DNA from 2 places in the Neptuniibacter sp. QD37_11 genome. Region 2 is predicted to be linked to the other one. Evidence: predicted binding sites of a transcription regulator. Region 2 holds the regulator's gene; the other holds the start of a gene.
What was found. Region 2 encodes sigma-54, which starts transcription at its own class of promoters, with help from an activator protein. Its sites were predicted from a motif close to TGGCACNNNNNTTGCTNT; they were not measured.
Positions count from the first base shown of each region.

Region 1: the regulator sigma-54 is predicted to act here: its motif matches at 2,905-2,922, upstream of glnA (glutamate--ammonia ligase).

Region 1 covers NZ_CP180552.1:2,806,603-2,814,009, reverse strand. The annotation lists gene pip (prolyl aminopeptidase) at 1-619, opposite strand, end outside; gene typA (translational GTPase TypA) at 743-2,554, opposite strand; gene glnA (glutamate--ammonia ligase) at 3,001-4,407, shown strand; gene glnL (nitrogen regulation protein NR(II)) at 4,660-5,742, shown strand; gene glnG (nitrogen regulation protein NR(I)) at 5,726-7,159, shown strand; gene trmL (tRNA (uridine(34)/cytosine(34)/5-carboxymethylaminomethyluridine(34)-2'-O)-methyltransferase TrmL) at 7,239-7,407, shown strand, end outside.
Region 2 covers NZ_CP180552.1:2,648,225-2,655,631, forward strand. The annotation lists gene ACMXYT_RS12300 (KdsC family phosphatase) at 1-300, shown strand, start outside; gene lptC (LPS export ABC transporter periplasmic protein LptC) at 313-885, shown strand; gene lptA (lipopolysaccharide transport periplasmic protein LptA) at 875-1,387, shown strand; gene lptB (LPS export ABC transporter ATP-binding protein) at 1,399-2,124, shown strand; gene ACMXYT_RS12320 (RNA polymerase factor sigma-54) at 2,179-3,693, shown strand; gene hpf (ribosome hibernation-promoting factor, HPF/YfiA family) at 3,752-4,042, shown strand; gene ptsN (PTS IIA-like nitrogen regulatory protein PtsN) at 4,059-4,517, shown strand; gene rapZ (RNase adapter RapZ) at 4,526-5,383, shown strand; gene ACMXYT_RS12340 (HPr family phosphocarrier protein) at 5,389-5,658, shown strand; gene mgtE (magnesium transporter) at 5,773-7,122, shown strand; gene yjgA (ribosome biogenesis factor YjgA) at 7,131-7,407, shown strand, end outside.

The DNA of each region.
Region 1 (7,407 bases), 160 kb from region 2:
GCGTAGAGCAACGACCTTCCCATATTGACCATGCCTTTGCTGCAGACATGCGTGCGATCTCATTAGATGAGGTTAAGCGCTTGTAGTAGGCTTTGAGCATGTCGTCACGCTCAGTTCTTGGAATGATCTGTTCGTACTCTTTCCAATAGTCTGGGAAAATTGCACTCGCTCCACGTTGATAAAACCACTGGATATCCTGTTCTCGACAGAGAAAAATGCCTCTGAGAATCATGCCGGATACTCGACCGGGATGAGCTTGAGCGTAGAGAATGCTTAGAGTAGAGCCCCAAGAACCACCGAATAGTAACCATTTATCCACATTCAGATATTTTCTGATTGCTTCCATGTCTGCTATTAGATCAGAGGTCGTATTATCTGTGAGATCTGAATGAGGTGTAGATTTGCCGCAACCGCGTTGATCAAACAAAATGATTCGATATTTCTCTGGATCAAAAAAGCTTCGATGTGCTGGCGCAGTTCCGCCGCCGGGGCCTCCGTGAACAAATAGTGCTGGCATACCTTGAGGGTTGCCACTTTCCTCTACATAAAGGCTGTGGGTATCAGATACCTTTAGCTGAAATTCGTTATAGGGGTGTATTTCAGGGTAGGGAATGCGCATATGGCCTCCGGCACAGATTGACGTCCTAATTTGTAAGTATAGTGAGCTAGTTGTGTCAGAGCTACGGTATTAGAAAATAAAAAAGGCAGCTCAAGGCTGCCTTTTTAAGATAGAGATAATCTCTTATTTGTTCTTCGCGCGTTTACGTTCGTTCTCTTTAAGAAGCTTCTTACGTAGACGGATGAAGTTAGGTGTAACTTCTACCAATTCATCATCTTCGATGAAATCTAGCGCTTGCTCCAGTGTGAATTTCACAGGAGGTGTTAGCTGGATGTTTTCATCAGAACCAGAAGCACGAACGTTAGTTAGCTGCTTACCTTTAGTTGGGTTTACAGCTAGGTCATTATTACGACTGTGGATGCCTAGTAGCATACCTTCGTAAACTTCAACGTTTGGTTCGATGCATAGACGACCACGGTCTTGTAGGTTCCATAGTGCGTAACCAAGAGCTTTACCTGTAACCATGGATACAAGAACACCATTGATACGGCTAACAACTTCACCTTCTTTAACTGGACCATAGTGGTCGAAGATAGAAGTCATGATGCCTGTACCTGAAGTCATTGTCAGGAACAGAGAACGGAAGCCGATAAGGCCGCGAGATGGGATCATGAACGTTAGACGTACACGGCCTTTGCCGTCTACTTCCATGTTTGTCATGTCACCTTTACGCTTGCCTAGTTCTTCAATAACAGAACCTTGGTGCTCGTCTTCAACGTCGATCATAACCATTTCGTATGGTTCGTGGATTTCACCATCGACTTCTTTCTGAATTACTTCTGGACGAGATACACCTAGCTCGAAGCCTTCACGGCGCATTGTTTCAATCAATACAGAAAGGTGAAGTTCACCACGGCCAGAAACTTTAAATTTCTCTGGTGTTTCACCATCTTCTACGCGTAGGGCAACGTTGTGGATAAGTTCACGATCTAGGCGCTCTTTGATGTTACGGCTAGTTACAAACTTACCATCCTGACCTGCGAACGGAGAGTCGTTAACTTGGAAGGTCATGGAGACTGTCGGCTCATCTACACTTAGTGCAGGTAGAGCTTCAACTTTATCAGGGTCGCAGATAGTGTCGGAGATGTTTAAAGCGTCAATACCAGTAACACAAATAATGTCCCCTGCAGTTGCGCTTTCTACTTCTACACGCTCTAGGCCGTGATAACCCATGATCTTCAGGATACGGCCGCTACGAACAGCGCCTTCACGATCAATAACTTTTACTTGCGTATTCGTGTTGATAGTACCACGAGTAACTCGGCCAACACCGATAACGCCAAGGTAGCTGTTGTAGTCAAGTGCAGATACTTGCATCTGTAGTGGGCCATCAACGTCTACTTTTGGTGGATCTACATGCTCAACGATCGCTTCGAAAAGTGGTGTCATATCCTCAGACATATCGTCTGGCTCTAGACCTGCAATACCGTTTAGTGCAGATGCGTAAACAATTGGGAAGTCTAGTTGCTCATCAGTAGCACCTAGGCTATCGAATAGATCAAATACTTGATCGATAACCCAATCTGGACGTGCGCCAGGGCGGTCAATCTTGTTGATAACAACGATTGGGCGTAGGCCTTGGTCAAATGCTTTCTGAGTTACGAAGCGTGTTTGTGGCATTGGGCCATCAACAGCGTCAACTAGTAGGCATACACAGTCAACCATAGACAGTACGCGCTCTACTTCACCACCGAAGTCGGCGTGCCCAGGAGTGTCCACAATGTTGATGCGGTAGTCGTTCCATTTGATAGCAGTGTTTTTTGCCAAAATGGTAATGCCGCGCTCTTTCTCCTGGTCGTTGGAGTCCATGATGCGCTCAGTGCCTTCATCACGACGGCCTAGTGTGCCGGATTGTGCAAGCAGCTTATCAACCAGGGTTGTTTTACCGTGGTCAACGTGCGCGATGATAGCGATGTTTCTTAGCTTTTCGATCACGTGTGTATACCTGTGAGATATTTTTGCGAATGCGGAATTATACGTGTTTATAGATAAATTACTGCATATTTCTTAATCAAATCGATAGAGTTTTTGTTTTTATTATTTCTATCTACATGAGCAGATTGATCTGAGTAGGAATTAAGTTAAAAACAGACACATTATAGGTGGGCGTTTTGAATAAGGTTGGAGTATATTATAGGCCCATAACGGTGCATAAAAATTGATTCAATGAAGCTTGCACTATTATGGTGCATTAAAGTTGCTTGTGTTCGATTTTGGTGCGGTGCTTTTGGTGCATTTATGCTGCAAGTGCCTCTAAATGTTGAGGAATGCTGGGTTTTCTATTCTGGCACGCTTGTTGCTTTGTCCTAAGCCGATAATTAATTCTGATTTCTTTAGGCTGACAATGTTCAGCCTGGTAATTACTAAGTGGAGAAAGTCTCATGTCAGAGAAGACTCTGAATCTGATCAAAGAAAGCAATGCTAAGTGGATTGACCTACGTTTCACCGACTCTCACGGTAAAGAGCAGCACGTAACTATCCCAGTTTCCGACATGGGCGATGACTTCTTTGAAGAAGGTAAAATGTTCGATGGTTCATCCATCTCAGGTTGGAAAGGTATTAACGATTCCGACATGATCCTGATGCCGGACGACAGCGCTTCTCTGCTGGATCCATTCTCTGAAGCTACTACTGTAATCGTTCGTTGTAACATCGTTGAGCCAGCTACTGGTCAAGGTTACGAGCGTGACCCACGTTCTGTAGCTAAGCGCGCAGAAGAGTACCTTAAGTCTACAGGTATTGCTGACACAGCTATGTTCGGTCCTGAGCCAGAATTCTTCGTATTTGACGAAGTGAAATGGCATGCAGATATCTCTGGTTGTGGTTACACAATCGCTTCTGAAGAAGCATCTTGGGCGTCTAGCCACAAGATCGAAGGTGGTAACACTGGTCACCGTCCACGTGTTAAAGGCGGTTACTTCCCAGTACCACCAATTGATTCTCTTCACGACCTACGTGGCGCTATGTGTGACGCGATGGAAGCGATGGATCTTGAAATTGAAGTACACCACCACGAAGTAGCAACTGCTGGTCAGTGTGAAATTGGTGTTGGTGCGAACACTTTAACTGCTAAAGCGGACGAAGTTCAGGTTCTTAAGTACTGTGTACACAACGTTGCACACGCTTACGGCAAAACAGCTACATTCATGCCTAAGCCACTAGTTGGTGACAACGGTTCTGGTATGCACGTTCACATGTCTCTATCTAAAGACGGTGTTAACCTGTTTGCTGGTGATGCATACGCGGGCATGTCTGAAACTGCTCTTTACTACATCGGCGGTATCATCAAGCACGCTAAAGCGCTTAACGCTTTGACTAACTCTTCTACTAACGCTTACAAGCGTCTAGTACCAGGTTTCGAAGCTCCAGTTATGCTTGCTTACTCTGCACGTAACCGTTCTGCTTCAATCCGTATCCCATACGTGACTAGCCCTAAAGCACGTCGTGTAGAAGCGCGTTTCCCAGATCCATCTGCGAACCCATACCTATGTTTCTCTGCACTAATGATGGCTGGTCTTGACGGTATCAAGAACAAGATCCACCCTGGCGATGCTGCAGACAAAGACCTTTACGATCTACCAGCTGAAGAAGCTGCTGAGATCCCACAGGTTGCTTCATCTCTAGAAGAAGCTCTAAACGCTCTTGAAGAAGATCGTGAGTTCTTGACTCAAGGTGGTGTATTCACTGATGACATGCTTGATGCGTTCATCGCGCTTAAGCGTGAAGAAGTTGAGAAAGTGAACATGACTACTCACCCAGTTGAATTTGACCTGTACTACTCTGTATAAGTCTTAATTCTTCTGAAAAAGCCTCCCTTGTGGAGGCTTTTTTGTTTTTAAATCTTACCGTTATGCACTTATTTAGTGACGATTAATATCTTAATAATATTTAATGCACTAAAATGGTGCGCCATCATTTTTAAGCAGCTACACTCAATATTAGAATAGACAGTAATGGTGCTGCCTGAGAGCAATTTAGGGCAGTGGTAAAACTTGGTTTACTTTTTGCAGAAGTAAACTTAAGTAAAAGAGTGTAGGTCGATGCCAGTAATAGATTTTCATAAACAGATAATAGAAAACCTTTCTACAGCGGTGGTTCTGCTGGATGGCAACCTTGATGTGGAATATGCCAATCCTGCAGCTGAGATGCTGTTAGAGGCGAGTTTGCGTCGTTTGTCTCAAGTGTCTGTGGCGGAGTGGTTCTCACCAGAGGAACATGGCATTGAAGACCTGCGTGCTTGTATTGAGACGGGTCATCCTTACACGCGCCGTGAAGCTAAATTGGTGACTCAAAGTGGCAGTGTACTAACGGTGGATTATTCGATTAATCCTTTGTTCTGGTTGAGTGGTCGACAGCTCCTGATTGAGATAGAAGCGAGAGACCGTTTGATGAGAATCGAGCGTGAAGAGGATCTTCTAACTCAACATGATACTGCCAGATCTCTAGTCCGTGGCATGGCACATGAAATTAAGAATCCTTTGGGTGGAATTCGTGGTGCCGCGCAATTGCTAGAACGAGAGCTGCCAGATCCTGCCTTACATGATTATACCCGCGTAATCATTGAAGAGGCTGACCGCTTAAGGAACTTGGTTGATCGTCTGTTGGGGCCGCGTAAGTTACCTAAGCTTGAAGACGTTAATATCCACGCCATACTCGAACGTGTTTGCCAGCTTATTGAGGCTGAAACTAAGGGTTCTGTAACCCTATTGCGAGATTACGATCCTAGTATCCCTGAGTTTACAGGTGATGCAGAGCAGCTTATCCAAGCGATATTAAATATCCTGCGTAACAGTATGCAAGCGATGCAGGGTGCAGGAACTGTTGAGCCAACCATTCAGATTAAAACACGGGCTTTCCGTCAAATTACATTGGGCGCTGAAAAACACCGTTTGGTATGTAGCGTCGAAATTGTAGATAACGGCCCAGGTATCCCAGAAGAGATACTTAGTAAGATTTTCTACCCTATGGTAAGCGGGCGTGCAGAAGGAACCGGCCTTGGCTTGTCGATTGCACAATCGATCATCAATCAGCATCAAGGATTGATTGAGTGCGAAACTCAGCCAGGGGAAACTAAATTTCAACTATTCATACCTTTGGAGATAAGTCATGAACCTGTCAGGTAAAATCTGGATTGTCGATGATGATCGTTCAATTCGTTGGGTGCTTGAAAAAGCTATGGCAGTAGAAGGGCTTCAAACCGAAGTTTTTGATAGTGCAGATGCTTTATTGGCTCAACTAGAGCGTGAAGTGCCTGATGCGATTATTAGTGATATTCGCATGCCGGGAACAGATGGACTGCAGTTGCTGGAGAAAATTCAAGAAACTCATCCACAAGTTCCGATCATTATTATGACGGCACACTCCGATTTAGATTCTGCAGTTGCGTCTTATCAGGGTGGTGCATTTGAGTATTTACCAAAACCGTTTGATGTAGATGATGCTGTTGCACTAACCAAACGCGCTTTGGCGCATGCGATTGAGCAACGAGAGCAGGTAGCTGAGCAAGCTGCTGAAGAAGGTACAGAGATTATTGGTGAAGCGCCTGCTATGCAGGAGGTTTTCCGTGCGATTGGTCGATTATCTCAATCCAATATTACGGTTCTCATTAATGGTGAGTCGGGGACGGGTAAAGAGCTTGTTGCACACGCGCTGCATAAGCATAGCCCGCGTAGAGATAGGCCTTTTATTCCACTGAATATGGCGGCTATCCCTCATGATCTGATTGAGTCAGAATTGTTTGGTCATGAGAAAGGTGCCTTTACCGGTGCGGCAGCGGCTCGTCGTGGTCGATTTGAGCAAGCCGATGGCGGTACGCTTTTTCTAGATGAAATTGGTGATATGCCTGCTGATGCTCAAACACGATTGTTGAGGGTGTTGGCCGATAGTGAATTCTATCGTGTTGGCGGCCATACCGCTGTGAAGGTTGATGTTCGTATTATCGCGGCTACCCATCAGGATTTAGAAAAGTTGGTAGCTGAAGGTCGTTTCCGCGAAGATTTATTCCATCGTCTTAACGTCATTCGTGTTCATCTACCTAAGTTAGCTGAACGGCGTGAAGATATTCCGCGTTTAGCGCGCCATTTCCTCAACATGGCTGCTGAAGAGTTAGATGTGGAGCCAAAAGTACTTGCTACTGACACTGAAAGTTACATGTGTAATTTGGCTTGGCAGGGTAACGTTAGGCAGTTGGAAAACACTTGTCGCTGGTTGACGGTAATGGCGACCGGGCGAGAAGTGTTGATCGATGATTTACCGCCAGAGCTTATGCAGAGTAGTGAATCAGAGACTGCTGTGGCTGGTGATTGGGAGCTGTCTTTGCGCAATTGGGCTGATCAGCAGTTGGGGCTTGGTCATCGAAATCTATTAGACACCGCAGTGCCTGCTTTTGAAAAAATTATGATTGAGACTGCACTCAAACATACCGCAGGACGTCGACGCGATGCTGCAGAGCTTCTAGGTTGGGGGCGTAATACTCTTACGCGGAAAATCAAAGAATTGGGTATGGATGAAGATAAAGGTGATGATCAGGAAGTTGCCTAAGTTATTACTTATACAGTAATAACCTCGTTTTTTGATTTCATATATAATCCCTGCAGCTTTTAATCTGCGGGGATTTTTTATGCTTCATGTTGTCTTATTCGAACCTGAAATACCGCCAAACACCGGCAATATTATTAGGCTTTGTGCCAATACAGGTTTTCATCTTCATCTTGTGGAGCCTTTAGGTTTTGACTTTGATGATAAACGGTTACGTCGTGCAGGCTTGGATTATCATGAGTTTGCTGCAG
Region 2 (7,407 bases):
CTGGGTATCCATTACCTATTTCAAGGCCGCGAAGATAAGCTTATCGCTTTAGAAGAGCTTTGGTCTAACACCTCACATAGTGCAGCTACAACTGCTTATATAGGTGACGATTTGCCGGACCTATCCGCTATTCGTCACTGCGCATTCGGCGCCTCTGTTCCAAACGGGCACGAATTGGTTAAGCAACATGCCGATTGGTGTAGCTTACGCAGAGGTGGTGAAGGGGCTGCAAGAGAATTTTGCGAGCATATCCTTGAAGCTCAAGGTAAACTTGAACAATTACATGCTAAGTACCTTTAAAAGTTCCTGCAAATGCCTGATCTAAGTAGTAAATTACGCATAATTATCGCTGCTGCCATTTTAATCCCAATACTACTGTATTGGGGATTTTCAGGCTCACCTCAAGAACACGGTACAACCAATACCCCCCTATCTGAAAAGATGGATTATTTTGTCGACCAAGCAGCGGTTAAAGAATGGGACATTAAGGGCAATCTAAAGCAAGAATTAACGACGCCGCGGCTAGAACATAGTCCGTCAGACAAACAAAATTTACTGATTGAACCTAAAAGCAATCTTTATCGATCCGACAACTCCGTTGTCAACATTTCTTCAGATACAGGCACAGCACAAGACGATAACAGCCGAATAGATCTTGCAGGTAATGTCATTGTTATTGATAATTCAAATGCGCGCTCGAGCAAAAAGCTAACCACCGAAGCGCTGACGATTTATCCCAAAAAAGATATCGCCGAAACAGACCTGCCAGTGAATTTAGAAACTGAACACACTCTAATGCAAGGCACTGGAATGGATATTAATTTCAACACCCGTGTTTTAAATTTGCATTCAAGGGTAGAAGGAACACATCAAAATGTTGATTAGGTTATCACAAACGCTTGTTGCACTATGTTTGCTTGCGTCGAATACCAGTTTCGCCCTGCCTGATGATCAGGATAAGCCGATCTACATCACAGCAGATTCCGCTAGCATTAATGACACGACTGGTATCACCACCTATAAGGGCAATGTCATTATCAAGCAAGGTTCACTGCTGATCGAAGCAGCCCATGTAGATATGCACCGCGCCAACGAAGGTGTGGATAAATTAGTCGCTAAAGGCGCACCCGCTCACTTCCGCCAACAACAAGAAGTGAATGGTGACTTCAGTGATGCTTGGGGTAAACACATGGTGTATATGGTTAACAAAAAGAAATTAACCATTACGCAAAGTGCCAAAGTAGTACAAGGCAAAGACACCTTTACTGGCAATAAAATTGTTTATGACCTAGACAAATCAATTGTGGATGCTTTTGGTGCAACATCAAAAGACGCTAAAGAAAAAGGCCGTGTAAACATGGTCATTCAGCCCACTAAGAAGAAATAAGGCCTGCTGTAATGAGCTTATTGGAAGCGCGAAATTTAGCTAAGCGCTACAAAGGAAGAGAAGTAGTAAAAGACGTCTCACTTAAAATTAATAGCGGTGAGATTGTTGGGCTTCTCGGCCCCAATGGTGCAGGCAAAACCACCTGTTTTTATATGATAGTCGGTCTTGTACAAGCAGACCGTGGCCAAGTTAAAATTAAAGATCAAGATATCACAGCCCTTCCTATGCACGGGCGTGCTCGTGAAGGCATTGGTTACCTGCCTCAAGAAGCCTCAATTTTTCGCAAACTATCTGTACAAGACAACTTGCTCGCGATACTAGAAACACGAAAAGATTTAGATAAACAAGCTATCAAGTCCAAAATGAATGAGCTTCTGGAAGAATTTCACATCACTCATATTCGCGATAGCCTTGGCATGAGCCTATCTGGCGGTGAACGACGTAGGGTTGAAATTGCCAGAGCCTTAGCAACCGAACCTGAATTTGTGCTTTTAGATGAACCTTTTGCTGGTGTTGACCCTATTTCAGTCAATGACATCAAACAAACGATTCGTCACCTTCAGTCCAAAGGTATCGGCATTTTGATTACTGATCACAATGTCAGAGAAACACTGGATATCTGCGAAAGTGCCTATATTGTCAGTGAAGGCACTATACTTGCCAATGGTAAGCCTGATGACATTATGAATAATGAAGCAGTGCGCGATGCGTATCTCGGTGATCAATTCACCTTATAAACCCATAGATAATAACTAGATGATTGTAGCCTCTGGAGTTAGTGCCGCCGTATTATGAAACAAGCGCTTCATTTAAAAATTGGGCAACAGCTCACAATGACACCACAATTGCAGCAAGCGATTCGCCTGCTGCAATTATCTACACTGGATCTTCAACAAGAGATTCAGGAGGCACTTGAAAGCAATCCTATGCTGGATGTATCTGAGGATGACAACACTACTGATGTACCATCTAATGAACAGGATAACAACCTAGAAACACATCAAAGCGCTGCTGCCGAAGAATTAGAGAATAACACTTCAGCAGAACAGGACTTCGACGACACACCTGCGGCTGAAGATAATTGGAATGAGAGCATTCCTGAAGAGCTATCTACTGACAGTAACTGGGAAGACACCTATCAATCTTCCACACCAACGTTAAGTAAAGAAGATCTTGATTCGTTTGAATCAAATGACACGGCAGAAGAAACCTTACAAGATCACCTTCACTGGCAACTAAACTTGACGCCTATGAGCGATCTGGATCGACTCATTGCGACCAACATTATTGATGGCATTAATCCGGATGGTTATTTAACTGTTCCTCTTGAAGAGATTCATGAGCACTTTTTGGAACAAAATTCCGATGAGAGTGACGAAGTTGAACTTGATGAAATAGAAGCCGTACTGCATCGTATTCAACAATTTGATCCGGCCGGTATTGCTTGTCGAGACCTTAGTGAATGCTTAGCTATACAGCTTCGCCAACTTCCATCTGATACACCGTGGCGTAATGAGGCCATTAAAGTGGTCAATCAATACATCAAGCTTCTAGGCACCCACGACTATCGTCAATTAATGCGCAAGACGCGCCTAAAAGAGCCACAGCTACAACAAGTTATTCAGCTCATTCAAAGCCTCAACCCTAAACCTGGCGCTAGCATAAGCCAGACCGCTGCAGAATATGTCATCCCAGATGTCATCGTAACAAAACAACGCGGTGTTTGGACTGTTAACCTAAATCCAGAAGTTTCGCCTAAACTTAGAATAAACTCCGGTTATGCAGGTTTAGTAAAGCGTGCAGATAACAGTTTGGATAACACCTATCTGAAAAACCATCTTCAAGAAGCACGTTGGTTTATTAAAAGCCTACAAAGCCGTAATGAAACCCTATTAAAAGTGTCGAATGAGATCGTTAAACGACAATCTGGTTTTCTAGATCATGGCGAAGAAGGCATGAAACCTATGGTATTACACGATATTGCTGAAGCAGTAGAGATGCATGAATCAACTATCTCTCGTGTAACAACGCAAAAGTTTATGCACACACCACGCGGTATTTTTGAATTGAAATACTTCTTCTCCAGCCATGTCAGTACAGCTACAGGCGGAGCAGCATCTTCAACAGCAATCCGCGCCCTAATTAAAAAGATGGTTGCAGCAGAGAACACAGCTAAACCTTTGAGCGATAACAAAATCGCGCAGTTCCTCGATGAACAAGGATTCAAAGTTGCTAGGCGCACCATTGCAAAATATCGTGAAGCAATGGGAATTCCACCTTCTAATGAGAGAAAGCGTCTGGTTTAATAAAGAGATAATAAATAAGGACGGCGGCAAAACGCCTCCACTCAAGTAGGAGAGACCTATGCAGATTAATATTACTGGACATCATGTTGAACTGACTGATTCAATGCAAAACTACGTCCTAGAAAAAATGCAGAAAATTGAGCGTCACTTCGATAACATCACCAATGTTCAAGTAACACTAAGCATCGAAAAACAGCGCCAGAAAGCAGATGCAGAGATGCATGTCTCCGGCGCCCAACTGTTCGCAACTCACGAACACGATGATATGTATGCTGCAATTGACGGCCTGACTGACAAGCTAGACCGCCAAGTTATAAAACATAAAGAAAAACTCAAAAACCACAAATAGGCCTCCGCTACAACGTATTATGCTGGTCCATGAACTATTAACCCCCTCAAGCACCCTATGTGGTCTTGAGGGGAGCAGTAAAAAACGAATTCTGGAAAAAGCATCTGAAATTATTTCAGAGCAAAACCCTAACCTAGAAGCATCTTGTATCTTCAACGGCTTACACGGCCGCGAGAAATTAGGTAGTACTGGCATAGGCGATGGCATAGCTATACCCCATTGCAGACTAGCTGACTGCAGCGATGCCAAAGGCTACTTAATCAAATTAGCTCAACCAATTGATTTCGACGCTATAGATAGCAAACCGGTAGATCTTTTGTTTGTTCTTTTGGTACCAGAAGATGCTACATCTGAACACTTACAAACTCTTGCCGCGATTGCTGAGTTATTCAGCCAAGAAAGCGTGCGAGAACAGCTGAGAAGTGTTGCAGATAACGAAGCGCTCTATCAGGCAATTTGCCAACTTAGTTCATAGGATGTGAAATGAAGCTTGTAGTGATAAGCGGTCGATCCGGTTCCGGCAAAAGTACGGCTCTACAAGCTCTAGAAGATATAGGCTTCTATTGCATAGACAACCTCCCAGCATTATTGCTACCTGATTTAGTCCAGCAAATGAGTAGTGAACCTAGTCACCCGGATCGCATAGCGGTCAGCATTGATGCACGCAATCTACTCAGCAACCTTTCCAAATTCCCTCAAATTTTGCTTAACCTTCGCCAAGAACGATGGGCAGAATATGAAGTAATTTTTCTCGATTCATCTGAAGCTACGCTATTAAAAAGATACAGTTCAACCCGAAGAAAACACCCGCTTTCAGATGAACATAAGAATCTACAGCAGTCGATCCAATCCGAATCAGAGCTACTTGAACCCATTGCTAGCCTTGCGGATATCAGGATAGACACGACACGCCTCTCCCTTTATGACCTAAGGGATACAGTTAAACTCCGCGTAGCTAAACGAAAAGAGCAGACGCTTTCAGTTCAATTTGAGTCCTTCGGCTTTAAACATGGGGTACCTCTAGATGTCGATTTCGTATACGACGTCCGTGCGCTACCTAATCCCCATTGGATACCTGAACTAAGAAGATTTACGGGACAAGAGCAACCAGTCGAAGAGTTTCTGAACAATTCTCCTGAAGTTAACGAGATGATCAGCGACATTACAGAATTTCTATCTCGCTGGCTGCCCCGCTTTGCCGAAAACAATCGCAGCTATATAACAATTGGAATTGGATGCACTGGAGGTCAACATCGCTCTGTGTATATAAGCGAACGTCTGGCTTCCCATTTTTCACAGCGCATGGATAATGTTCATGTTCGCCATAGAGAATTGAGTTAACACTGATGCAAGAAAAAGAACTAGAAATCATAAATAAACTAGGTCTCCATGCTCGCGCCGCTGCAAAGCTAATCGGTGTTACTTCACGCTTCTCTGCTGATATCACTTTAGTAAAGGATGGTCGAGAAGTTGATGGAAAAAGCATAATGTCCGTTATGATGCTAGCTGCTAGCCAGGGCACTACTCTATGCGTAAAAACTCAGGGAGCAGATGAAGAAAGCGCTCTCATTGCCATCGAAGAACTAATCAATAATCGCTTCGACGAAGACGAGTAATAATTTTATACATATCATTGGGTTATCCCTGCCTTTACAATCCGCTATAATCAACGCGTTAGTAGACTTCCTATTTTTCACAGCATCGTGACGAATCATTAGCGACGGCATCTTATGGCGCAGACAGAAACCAAGTCTAATCTGGACAAGCTCAATGAAGCACTCGATTGCGGTGAATTTCGCCAGATTCGATTTACGCTAAACCGTGCACTTCGCCCGACCGAAGTAGCTCGCCTTATTGAGAAATCCCCACCAAAAGAACGTCAAATTCTATGGAACTTGATCTCTCAAGATTTAGAAGCCGAAGTTTTACAGCACCTTGGTGATGACATTCAGGCTGATATCTTAAGCCGAATGAATTCTGAAGAGGTTTTAGCGCTTACTGAATCATTAGATTCAGACGATATGGTTGATGTCCTTCAGCAGCTTCCAAACCGTGTCATGAAGGAAACCCTTCAGATCATGGATAAGCAAAACCGCCGCAGGGTTGAGCAACTTCTATCTTACCCAGAAGATACAGCTGGCGGCCTGATGAATACGGATACAACTACGATCCGTCCTGACATCAGTGTGGAAGCCACTTTACGTTATATCCGTCGTCACGATGAAATCCCTGAGATGACAGATAGTTTGATCGTTGTAAGCCGAAAGGATTCATATATTGGGCTGCTACCCTTAACTAAATTATTGGTGTCAGATCCATCCATCACGATCCGTGAAATAATGAATACGGATATTGAACCGATCAATGCTAGCATGCCAGATGATCAAGTAGCCTCTCTATTCGAAGAGCATGACTTAGTATCAGCACCTGTTGTTGACGATGATGGTAAACTTCTAGGCCGTATCACGATAGATGACGTTGTCGATGTCATCCGAGAGGATGCAGACCATTCTCTAATGAGCATGGCTGGTCTGGATGAAGATGAAGATACCTTTGCGCCAGTTCTGAAAACAACCAGACGCCGAGCCGTTTGGTTAGGCATCAATCTACTTACCGCTTTTATTGCCTCAGCCGTAATCGGTATTTTTGAAGATACGATTGAAAAAGTTGTAGCTTTAGCGGTCTTAATGCCGATTGTAGCCTCCATGGGTGGTATAGCCGGCTCACAGACCCTAACACTTGTGATACGTGGACAAGCATTAGGTCATGTAGAGCGATCAAACGCAGGCTGGCTATTGAACAGAGAGATTATCGTAGGTGCCCTCAATGGTATTTTATGGGCTCTGGTTATTGCAGTAGTCGCCACGCTCTGGTTCCAAGATATAAATATAGGCATAGTTATCGCCTTAGCCATAGTGATTAACCTCATAGCCGGCGCTATAGCAGGCACCCTACTGCCTATATGTCTAAAATCATTGGGTATAGATCCTGCGTTAGCAGGCAGTGTACTCTTAACAACTATTACTGATGTGGTAGGATTCTTTGCCTTTTTAGGTCTAGCCACAGTTTTCTACGCCTGAGAAATCACATGAGCGAAAACGACAATTTTGATCACCTACAGCCAGAATCTGAAGAGGAATGGCTGAGTAAAACTGATGTTAAAAAGCAGATGCATGCGCTGCAGGATTTGGGTGCAAAGCTAACGAAGCTCAATAAAGAGCAACTCGATAAGCTTTCATTAGATGACCGCTTACGCAGTGCAATCGATGAGTTTCACCGCATTAAATCTAATGGCGCTCAAAAAAGGCATCTGCAGTTTATCGGCAAACTGCTACGCACTGAAGATAGCGAAGAGATTGAACAAG